Regions from separate parts of the Microcoleus sp. BROC3 genome, predicted to be linked through region 2. Evidence: riboswitches for the same ligand, from Rfam matches in the RefSeq annotation. Region 2 holds a riboswitch; each other region holds the start of a gene.
What was found. A riboswitch is a leader RNA that binds a small molecule or an ion and turns the genes downstream of it on or off. The one in region 2 is predicted to bind cobalamin.
Positions count from the first base shown of each region.

Region 1: it holds a riboswitch for cobalamin, as region 2 does, so the genes downstream of both, QUB30_RS22410 (DUF1636 domain-containing protein) here and QUB30_RS20730 (energy-coupling factor ABC transporter permease) in region 2, are expected to answer to the same signal.
Region 3: it holds a riboswitch for cobalamin, as region 2 does, so the genes downstream of both, cobG (precorrin-3B synthase) here and QUB30_RS20730 (energy-coupling factor ABC transporter permease) in region 2, are expected to answer to the same signal.

Region 1 is NZ_JAUBTQ010000037.1:75,282-78,560, forward strand. It holds gene QUB30_RS22405 (protein kinase domain-containing protein) at 1-1,416, opposite strand, end outside; cobalamin riboswitch at 1,551-1,697, shown strand; gene QUB30_RS22410 (DUF1636 domain-containing protein) at 1,720-2,130, shown strand; gene cobW (cobalamin biosynthesis protein CobW) at 2,499-3,279, shown strand, end outside.
Region 2 is NZ_JAUBTQ010000033.1:15,652-18,930, forward strand. It holds gene cbiQ (cobalt ECF transporter T component CbiQ) at 117-911, opposite strand; gene QUB30_RS20725 (energy-coupling factor ABC transporter substrate-binding protein) at 908-1,240, opposite strand; gene QUB30_RS20730 (energy-coupling factor ABC transporter permease) at 1,244-1,963, opposite strand; cobalamin riboswitch at 2,025-2,171, opposite strand; gene QUB30_RS20735 (Uma2 family endonuclease) at 2,429-3,148, shown strand; gene QUB30_RS20740 (hypothetical protein) at 3,148-3,279, shown strand, end outside.
Region 3 is NZ_JAUBTQ010000117.1:1,322-4,600, forward strand. It holds gene psbA (photosystem II q(b) protein) at 147-1,229, opposite strand; adenosylcobalamin-variant (AdoCbl-variant) riboswitch at 1,439-1,518, shown strand; gene cobG (precorrin-3B synthase) at 1,575-3,110, shown strand; gene QUB30_RS32640 (precorrin-8X methylmutase) at 3,278-3,279, shown strand, end outside.

The sequences.
Region 1 (3,279 bases), on a different contig from region 2:
ATTAAAATCATATTTGTTTGATTGGGCTGTAATGGCGATTTCGGCGACTAAAATTCCCAAGAAGCCACTTGTAAAACCGATTGGAAGCAGGATAGTAGTAGTCCCAGAATACAAAAAGATGTCAACCTCCGGATCGGCGAAATCATAATCAATCCAGCCAAATATCAAAACTGTTAACAGCAAACAGCACATAAAAGTTACTAAGATCAAACAGAACATAAAAATCAGCCTGAATACCGACAAAAAATTAGTTTTTTGCGGTACTGGCAGCGGGGCTGTTGTAGCTTGCAATTCTATTGTATGAGTTTCTGGTTCAGAATTTGCGCGCAAGATGATTTGGCGGTTGTAAGTTTGACTTGCCAGCAATTTGCTCGTATCGACTGCGATTTTGCACTCGATATCATTGCTTTCAAATGCCTGCGGTTCAAAGGAGATCCAAGAGTGGTCGTAGGGCGTGTGGGGCGGATCGTTCGGATGCGGCGTGACTTCCCACCTGCCACAAAGTATTGTATCGGGAATTGGGTTGCTAATGGCAATCGTCCCTGTTAAGATTTCTCCATATTCAGTAGCTGTGAATTGAATGCGATCGCGCTCAATTCTCACTTTCGGCAAGCTGCTGACATCCAAAGCTTCTAGTGCAGCTAAAGCATCAGCAGCCGACTGATATCTATCTTGAATTCTCGGCGCTACCATCCTCTCCAACCAATTCATCCAACCCTGCTGCAACGGCGGTACTAAATGCCGAAAATGAATGCCATAATTAGCATCAATTAAATTACCTACATCCGCAGATTTTGTCCCAGTTAACAAACAAATCAGCGTTATCCCCAAGCCGTAAAGATCCGAGGCTTTGGTTAATTCTCGGTTGAACATTTGTTCCGGCGGCATGAATCCCATCGTGCCTTTGACGACGCTGCTAGCCGCGATATTTCCACCTCCTAGCCGAGCAAAACCGAAGTCTACTAAATAAACATTGAGTTCGTCATCTATTAACAAGTTTTCTGGCTTAATGTCGCGGTGAATTATCGGCTGTTTCTGAGATTGCAGGTCAACTAAAATCTCTAAACTTGCGATCGCAATTTGCTTGATATCCGGCGGCGAAAAAGTCCGCGCGACAGCAGATTCGGCATTTTTGTATTCCTGCACCATGCAGAAACCGCTGTCAGTTTGAAAAGAATCGAGATAGCGGGGAATGCCCGGAAAATCCAGACTTTGCAGCACTTTGATTTCCTGTTCGTAAGCTTCGTATTCTGCCCAGCTAGCACCTAATTGGGCAAATTGAAATTGCTTAATTACAACGGATATTTTTGTGTTAATTTTTGTGGCGAGATAGGTGACGCGGCCGCCCAAACTGTTGTATCCGAGTTCGCGAGTTATTTGATAGCCATGTTTGGAAAAGTCAGGAAAAGCGTTCATAGGTAATTACTATGGTTTGTAGTAAGGACTTTAGTCCTGAAGCCGTTATGTTATAAGGACTAAAGTCCTTACTAAGAACGAAACGATCGCTCCTACAAACATAACTTTTTTGAAAAAAGGCGGCAAGTGCGGTATGATGTGATTTCGCGATCGGTTCTAGCGGGGAGCAGTCGCTAGAGGAAACGGGGAAAGTTCGGTGCAAGTCCGGCGCTGTCCCGCAACTGTAATGAAACCGTTGTGGTTTCTCAAGTCAGAATGCCCGCCGATATCTAACTCACTTTTGAACGCATCTGCGAGGTACGGATGATGGATGGAATTAACACGGCTGTACGCACCAAGCACAGTCTATTTGTTTGCACTGCTTGCGCTAGTGTTTGGAAAAACGGCAAGCGCGAAGGCAAAAGCGGCGGTCAACAATTCATGGAAAATTTGTCGCAACTCGCTAAAGATTGGGAGTTTTCTGATAAATTTGAGATTCAAGAAGTTGAGTGCATGAGTGCTTGCAGTCACTCTTGTGCGGTGTCTTTTGCTGCGGTAGGAAAGTACACTTATCTGTTTGGCGATTTACCAGCAAATGAGTCGGAAAGCGTCGAGGCTGTACTCGAATGCGCGGGTCAATACTATGCTAAACCCGACGGTTTGTTGCCTTGGTCTGAGCGTCCTCAAGCTCTGAAAAAAGGCGTTTTAGCAAAGATTCCACCGCTGGGAAATTAGAGCATTTCTCGTTACCATGCTCTGCCCATTGGTGACAACTTAACGTCAAACCGACCGTCTCTCTTGTTTTTATCGAAATCTAGATCCCCCCTAACCCCCCTTAATAAGGGGGGGACAAGAAATATTCTCAAAGTCCCCCTTCTTAAGGGGGATTTAGGGGGATCTAGACTTCGCCTAAAAGCGACTTTTATTGTAGGTTTCTGTCTTAAGTTGTCACCTACATTCTCGGCCTGGGAGCGCATAGCCAGAGGCTCGGCCTCGTCTTAAAAGCGCTCCTTTATTCCAGCGAGGCAGAGCCTCTAGATTAGCATTCCCAGGCACAGCCTGGGAACGAGATATCCCATCACCAAATCAGCACAAAATTATCAATGCACAAAATCCCTGTTACTGTCATCACTGGTTTTCTCGGTAGCGGCAAAACTACCTTAATTCGGCACTTATTGCAAAATAATCAAGGTCGCCGCATTGCTGTTCTGGTCAACGAATTTGGCGAAATTGGAATTGACGGAGAACTGCTGCGCGATTGTCAAGTTTGCGACGAAGAAGAAAATGTCAGCAGCAATATTGTAGAACTAACAAATGGTTGTCTTTGCTGCACTGTTCAAGAGGAATTCTTGCCGACTATGCAGGAATTGTTGAAGCGTAGAGAACAAATTGATTGTATTGTAATAGAGACTTCTGGCCTCGCACTTCCTAAACCTTTAATTCAAGCTTTTCGCTGGCCGGAAATTCGCACGGGTGCTACTGTAGACGGTGTTGTTGCTGTTGTCGATTGCGAAGCTATTGCTAGCGGTACTTTTGTCGGTGATATCGATGCTTTGATGGCACAGCGGCAGGCTGATGATAGTTTGGATCACGAAACTCCGATCGAGGAATTGTTTGAAGACCAGTTAGCCTGTGCCGATATGGTACTTTTAACGAAGGTCGATCGCGTAGATGCTGAAACTCACCAGAAAGTCCAAAGCTGGTTGCAACAAGAATTGCGTCCGAGTGTGAAAATTGTGCCCTGCAAAGGTGGCGAAATTAACCCTGATGTGCTCATGGGATTTAATGCGGCGGTTGAGGATGATTTGGAGTCTCGTCCGAGTCACCACGACACTGAGGAGGAACACGAACACGATGATGATATTAACTCGACTTACTTTATTG
Region 2 (3,279 bases):
GCCCATCTCACAATTCATTTAGAATTGCTAATGTGGTGCACCTCTAATTTTGACAGTCCTGTTTCTTGAAACCAGGAGTGGGGTGGGCTTCTCGCCCGCCCCAAAGTTTAATTAGATTAAAATACAACACCTAACAAAGTTAAAACCGTACAGCCAAACACAGCTTCAAATGTATATCTTCGCGAAGGTTTATAAGGGTAAGAATTCCAAACCCGCAGTTCTCCATTAAAGCCGCGCGAGGCTAAACTCAGCGATACTTGACGGTAGTTTTCCAAAGTTCGCTGAAGCAATTGCCCGATTAAAATGCTTAAACTCTGCATTCCCCGCTTCCAAGTGCGGTAGCCACAGCGAGAGTTTTGAGCAATCCAAAGTTCATCGGCGATCGCCAATAAGCTAAAAATAAACCGATACATTAGTAATAGCAGTTCCGTGACTAACTCTGGACAGCGTAATTGTCTGAGAATTTGCAAGATTTCGGTAAATGGCACCGTCAAGAGGATGAAATACATACAGCTTGTCGATGCGAAGGCGCGGGCAAACAGCCAGCTCACTTGGTATATTCCGGTGCGGCTCACATACAGATAAAAAGTGCCGGTGCTAATGCCCCAACCTTGCCAAATATCCCACTGAATTGCAGGGATACGATCGCCCGCAACCGCACCCATCGCCAAAGCAGGCAAACTTGTCAGCAAAAACATCAACGGTAGCGACAGCAACCGCAAATACAGTTTCCCCGGAATACCCGCATAGACGACGATCCAGACGGCCAACCAAAGGGCGATCGACAATTGGACGATCGCCCCAGAAACTAGAGACAGAATTAAAAGGGCGATCGCAAAGGATAACTTGTGAGATGGCGGCAACCCCCGCAAGCGATTTGTATAAGCCAGACTGTCAATCTGATGGTTCATTCCGACGATTTACGATCGGACTGCTGCCGAGATTGCGATCGGCCTTTATACAACCCAATGACGTACCCAACTACGCCAGCCCCCATTGCTGCTTGAGACGCAAACAATAGACTTGAAATTTCTCCGCTAGCCGGCTCAAACAAGTGATTGAACCAAGGTTTATAACCCGGTTGAATTTCAGTAATTGCTTTCTTAGCTTGGTCATCGGCACCACCATATTCACCTCGCACAAAAACGAGAGGAAACGCTGCCAGAACCATCACCGCGCCAGCCAACAGCCAATTTTGCCGCGAAGTAGATTGGTTATTTTTTGTAGGTTTTTGATTCACGGCTTATGACTCCTGTCTCAATAATTTCAAAGTTTCCAACTCCGGCTTCCCGTAAGAATGCAGCCAATTCCAGACCAATAGAGTCAGCAATCCCTCACTGATAGCCAGCGGTACTTGAGTGATAGCAAAGATGCCCGCAAACTTGAGAAACGAAGCCACAAAACCGCCGCTGGCTGCCGGAAAAGCTAACGCTAATTGAATCGAAGTCACCACATAAGTCAGCAAATCTGCCAAAGCCGCCGCACAAAAAATTGCCGCCCGCTGGCTGCCAGTTCGCAACAGCAATTGATAGATAAAATAGGCAGCGAAAGGGCCGACAATCGCCATCGAAAACATATTCGCTCCCAGCGTTGTCAAGCCGCCATGCGCTAACAGTAACGTTTGAAACAACAGGACTAAAGCCCCCAGTACAGCCATCACCGAAGGGCCGAATAAAATTGCACCCAAACCCGTACCCGTTGGGTGAGAACAACTGCCCGTTACCGAGGGAATTTTTAAAGCAGAAAGCACAAAAGTAAACGCACCCGCCAAAGCAAGCAAGAGTTTAAGTTCCGGGTGTTCTTTTGTAATGCGAGTAATCGATCGCAAACCTACTGCAAAAAAAGGCAGCGCCACCATCCACCAAAACGCAGCCCATTGCACCGGCAAAAAACCTTCCGAAATGTGCATAGCTGCGGCGGGCGTTGCCGAGCCCAAGACAATATAACAACTCAAGCCAGCCATCAATCCCAAGCTGACCAATTTCCGATTTCTGGCCTTCACGCTGAACCTCGCAGATGAGACTATGTAAATTAACACATCGGCGGGCATCCTGACTCAGAAAGCGACATGACCTTCATTACAGTTGCGGGACAGCGCCGGACTTGCACCGAACTTTCCCCGTTTCCTCTAACGGCTGCTCCCCATTAGAACCGACTGGTTAGACATAGTTTAGTCGATCGCGTAAGTCTCAGCAAATTTTTTACAAAAATTCATTCAGATTAACTCAGTCGAGATTACCTATTTTCTTGGTTCTATTGTTTCTCTTCCTTCGCGACAATAGCGCGAACGCGCCGCTTCGCTAACGCGCCTTCGCGGTTGGTTAAATAAATATTCTTTTAGTATTTATAAAGTAGTTTGTAGCCAGATCGACAACTATCGCAAAACAAGTAAACGCTATAATCTTAGTGAGTTTTGAGGAAAGCCGCCATGTTAGATTACAAATTTCCGAGGCACTGGCCCTCAGCCGATGAACTACCAGACTCAGATGAAAAGCCTGTGGATAACGAACTGCAAGAACTAATACCAGGGTTGTTAAAAGCAATCTTGCTGATACTTTGGGCAGAACGCATGGACTGGTTTTTTGGCATAGATATGGGTATTTATCATCACCCTGACGAACCGCCCATTGTCCCAGATGCTTTCTTAAGTTTAGGAGTAGAACGATTTTACGACGAAGAATTGCGCCCCAGTTACGTGCTGTGGGATGAAAATGTTCTGCCTACTTTTGTGCTAGAAGTTGTTTCCCCAACTTATCGCAAGGAATACAGCACAAAATTGGAGACTTATCAAACTTTAGGCGTACTTTATTACGTCATTTATTCTTCTCGCCGCCGCCGTAAACCTCATTTGGAAGTACACAAGTTAGTCAATGGGAAGTACGAGTTACAGCCAGGACATCCAGTTTGGATGCCTGAAATTGGTTTGGGGATTGGTTGTGAAAGGGGAAGTTATTCTGGGGTGACAAGGGAGTGGTTGTATTGGTATGATGCCGATGGAAAACGTTATCTGACTCCTGAAGAACAGGTGAAAGAATCAGCCCAGCGCGCCCAACAGGAATCGCAGCGCGCCGATCGATTGGCTGAACGTTCCGATCGATTGGCTCAGCGATTGCGAGAGTTGGGGATAGATCCTGATAATCTGAGCTGATGGCAATCAAGAGCACCAGACTGACGGACTCTGGACGCTTAGAAACCGGGTTTTTCAACCGAGGTCGATCGTCCTCAACGAAAGCTTTTCTGGAAAAAACCCGGTTGCTGCATCCAGGAATAGGTGAATAT
Region 3 (3,279 bases), on a different contig from region 2:
ACAGCCAACACTCTTCTAAAACCCAAATTGGGATGCTCCCCATGCTACCGGACTAGATATCACAATAAAGTCTCTAAAAATATTTTTCCCCAAACAAAAAGCGCCCCTATTACTAGGAGCGCTGTTTGTCAATCAAAAGCTAAAACTTAGCCGTTGATAGAAGGAGCAACCATTGCTACGGGAGTTGTCTCACCAGCAGCCAAGTCGAGAGGGAAGTTGTGAGCGTTGCGCTCGTGCATTACTTCCATACCCAAGTTAGCGCGGTTGATCACATCAGCCCAAGTATTGATCACGCGACCTTGAGAGTCGATAATCGATTGGTTGAAGTTGAAACCGTTCAAGTTGAAAGCCATCGTGGAGATACCCAAAGCGGTAAACCAGATGCCGACAACTGGCCATGCACCTAACAAGAAGTGCAAAGAACGGCTGTTGTTGAAGGAAGCGTATTGGAAAATCAAACGACCGAAGTAGCCGTGGGCTGCGACGATGTTGTAGGTTTCTTCTTCTTGACCGAATTTGTAACCGTAGTTTTGCGATTCGGTTTCGGTTGTTTCACGAACCAAGGAAGATGTTACCAGAGAACCGTGCATGGCGGAGAACAAGCTACCACCGAAGACACCAGCAACTCCCAACATGTGGAACGGGTGCATCAGGATGTTGTGCTCGGCTTGGAACACGATCATGAAGTTGAATGTGCCGGAGATACCCAAGGGCATACCGTCAGAGAACGAACCTTGTCCGATGGGGTAGATCAAGAATACTGCGGTGGCTGCTGCAACTGGTGCAGAGTAAGCGACGCAGATCCAAGGACGCATACCTAAGCGGTAAGATAGTTCCCATTCACGACCCATGTAGCAGAAAATGCCGATCAGGAAGTGAAATACTACCAATTGGTAGGGGCCGCCGTTGTACAGCCACTCATCGAGGGAAGCTGCTTCCCAGATGGGGTAGAAGTGAAGACCGATGGCGTTGGATGAGGGAACAACTGCACCTGTGATGATGTTGTTGCCAAACATTAAGGAACCTGCTACTGGTTCGCGGATGCCGTCGATGTCCACTGGAGGGGCTGCGATGAAGGCGATGACGTAGCAGATGGTGGCAGTTAGCAAGGTGGGAATCATCAAGACGCCGAACCAACCTACATAAATGCGGTTGTCGGTTGATGTTACCCATTCGCAGAAGCGTTCCCAGACGTTGGCGCTTTCGCGCTGCTGTAAGGTTGTGGTCATGGTTTTATGATTGCTGTATTTGGTTGTCAATGTTCGGATGATGTTTATATTATTAACTGTGTTGTTAAGGTTTGTAAAGGGGTGTAGCGACAGTTAAACTGATGACTGCGATTAGGAAAGCTGATGAGAGGGGAGAGATTGGCGATCGCCAGGGGTTTTGTTAAGAAAGTTGAGGGTTTTGCTTTGTGTGGGTCAGCTCGTGATACCTTTCTAAAACCTGAAAGCGGGAAAGTCCGGTGCAATTCCGGCGCTGTGCCGCAACTGTAAAAGTCAGAATGCCGATTTCGGGGGCGCTTTGTAGGCGTTTACTTTTGGATTCCCTGCGGAGCACGGGGAGGAGATTATTTGTTAGCTTTGACTGATTTGCCGACTTGTCCGGGTTTATTTTACGGTTCGATCGCCCGAGACGGAGTTTTATCGAGAATGCGGATTCCGGGGGGAATTTTAAACGCGCAGCAGTGTTGGACGATCGCCGATTTGGCCGATCAATACAGTACCGGCTGTTTGCAAGTGACAAATCGGGCAAATTTGCAAATCCGAGAAGTGAACTCGGAAATTGCCCCGGAAGTCTGGAACCGCTTGCAGGAATTGGGGATAGCGTCTCGCCACGTTGAAGTTGACCCAATTCGCAATATTATGGCAAGTCCGACAGCAGGGATCGATCGCCAGCAGCTACTCGATACTCGCCCGCTAGTGAAAGCTTGGGATGATTACCTGCAAACGCATCCCGAATTGTCGGAACTTTCGCCTAAGTTCAGTATTGGCTTCGACGGCGGGGAATCGGTTTCGATCCGCGATTTACGCAACGATATTTTATTAGCAGCAGAAGGGCGTTCAACCCAATCAAAAATCGTTTTTCGGCTGCATTTAAACGGCGATACAGGAATTTCAATCCAAGAATCGCAATGTATTTCAGTATTAGCCGCGCTCGCTAGCACCTATCTTGAATACACCAAAAATAGACCTCGAATTGATGGCAAAAAACCGCGTTTGCGTCACCTGCTGACAGATTGGGGCGCTGAAAGTTATCTAGAAAAGGTACAGCAGAATTTACCATTTTTATGGCAATTCACATCTGGCACCTTTCCCCAAAACAGGCAAGATGCCTGTGAAGCGAAGAGTGAAGTTCCTGGTGGGGTGGGCATCTTGCCCGCCCGCCCGATCGCCTCATCGGAAAAATCCCTCCCCCATCACCTACATCTCGGCATTCATCCTCAACAACAGTCCGGTTTCTCCTACATGGGAATTGCACTACCTCTCGGTAGGCTAGAATCAAAGCAACTGCGGAATTTGGCAAATTTAGCCCAGAATCTAGCCAGCGGTACCCTGAGACTTACGCCGTGGCAAAATCTGTTGATTTCTGACATCCCCAACTCCCAGCTTTTTGAGGTAAAACAGCAAGTAGCCGATTGGGGATTGCACTCGTCGGCGACTCGCCTAGATTCGTGCTTGGTGGCTTGTGCCGGCAGCAACGGCTGTGCGTCGGCGGCGACAGATACTCAAAGTCACGCCCTAAAAATGGTGAGGGATTTAGCGCAAAAATTGACGATCGACCTGCCGATTAACATTCATTTCAGCGGTTGCCAAAAGTCCTGCGCCCAGCACCGGCCAATTGATATCACGCTGGTAGGAATTCAGATTGAGCGAGGAGACGAGATAATCGAAGGTTACGACATTTATGCGGGTAGAAAAGATTTGCCCTTCGGACGACAAATTTTTCAGGCGGTGAGTGCGATCGAGATGCCCGATGCGATCGAGCGAATGTTGCGGGTGTATCAGCGGTTTCGAGATCGTTTGGAGTCATTTGGTGAGTTTGTCGATCGGCAGGCGATCGACCAATTACAGCAGTTATTCAGCGCCGAAAATCGGACTTTAAAGTGAAAAAATATCCCATTCAAACTGACAATTTTTAATTATTTCTCTTTGTATCTCTCTTGAGATTTCTTCCTTCGCGTCCTAGCGCTTACGCGCCGCGTAACGCGCCTTCGCGGTTAATTCAAAAAATCAATTTCAAAAATTCAACAAACTTCCCATAGCAGTTTTAAACAAT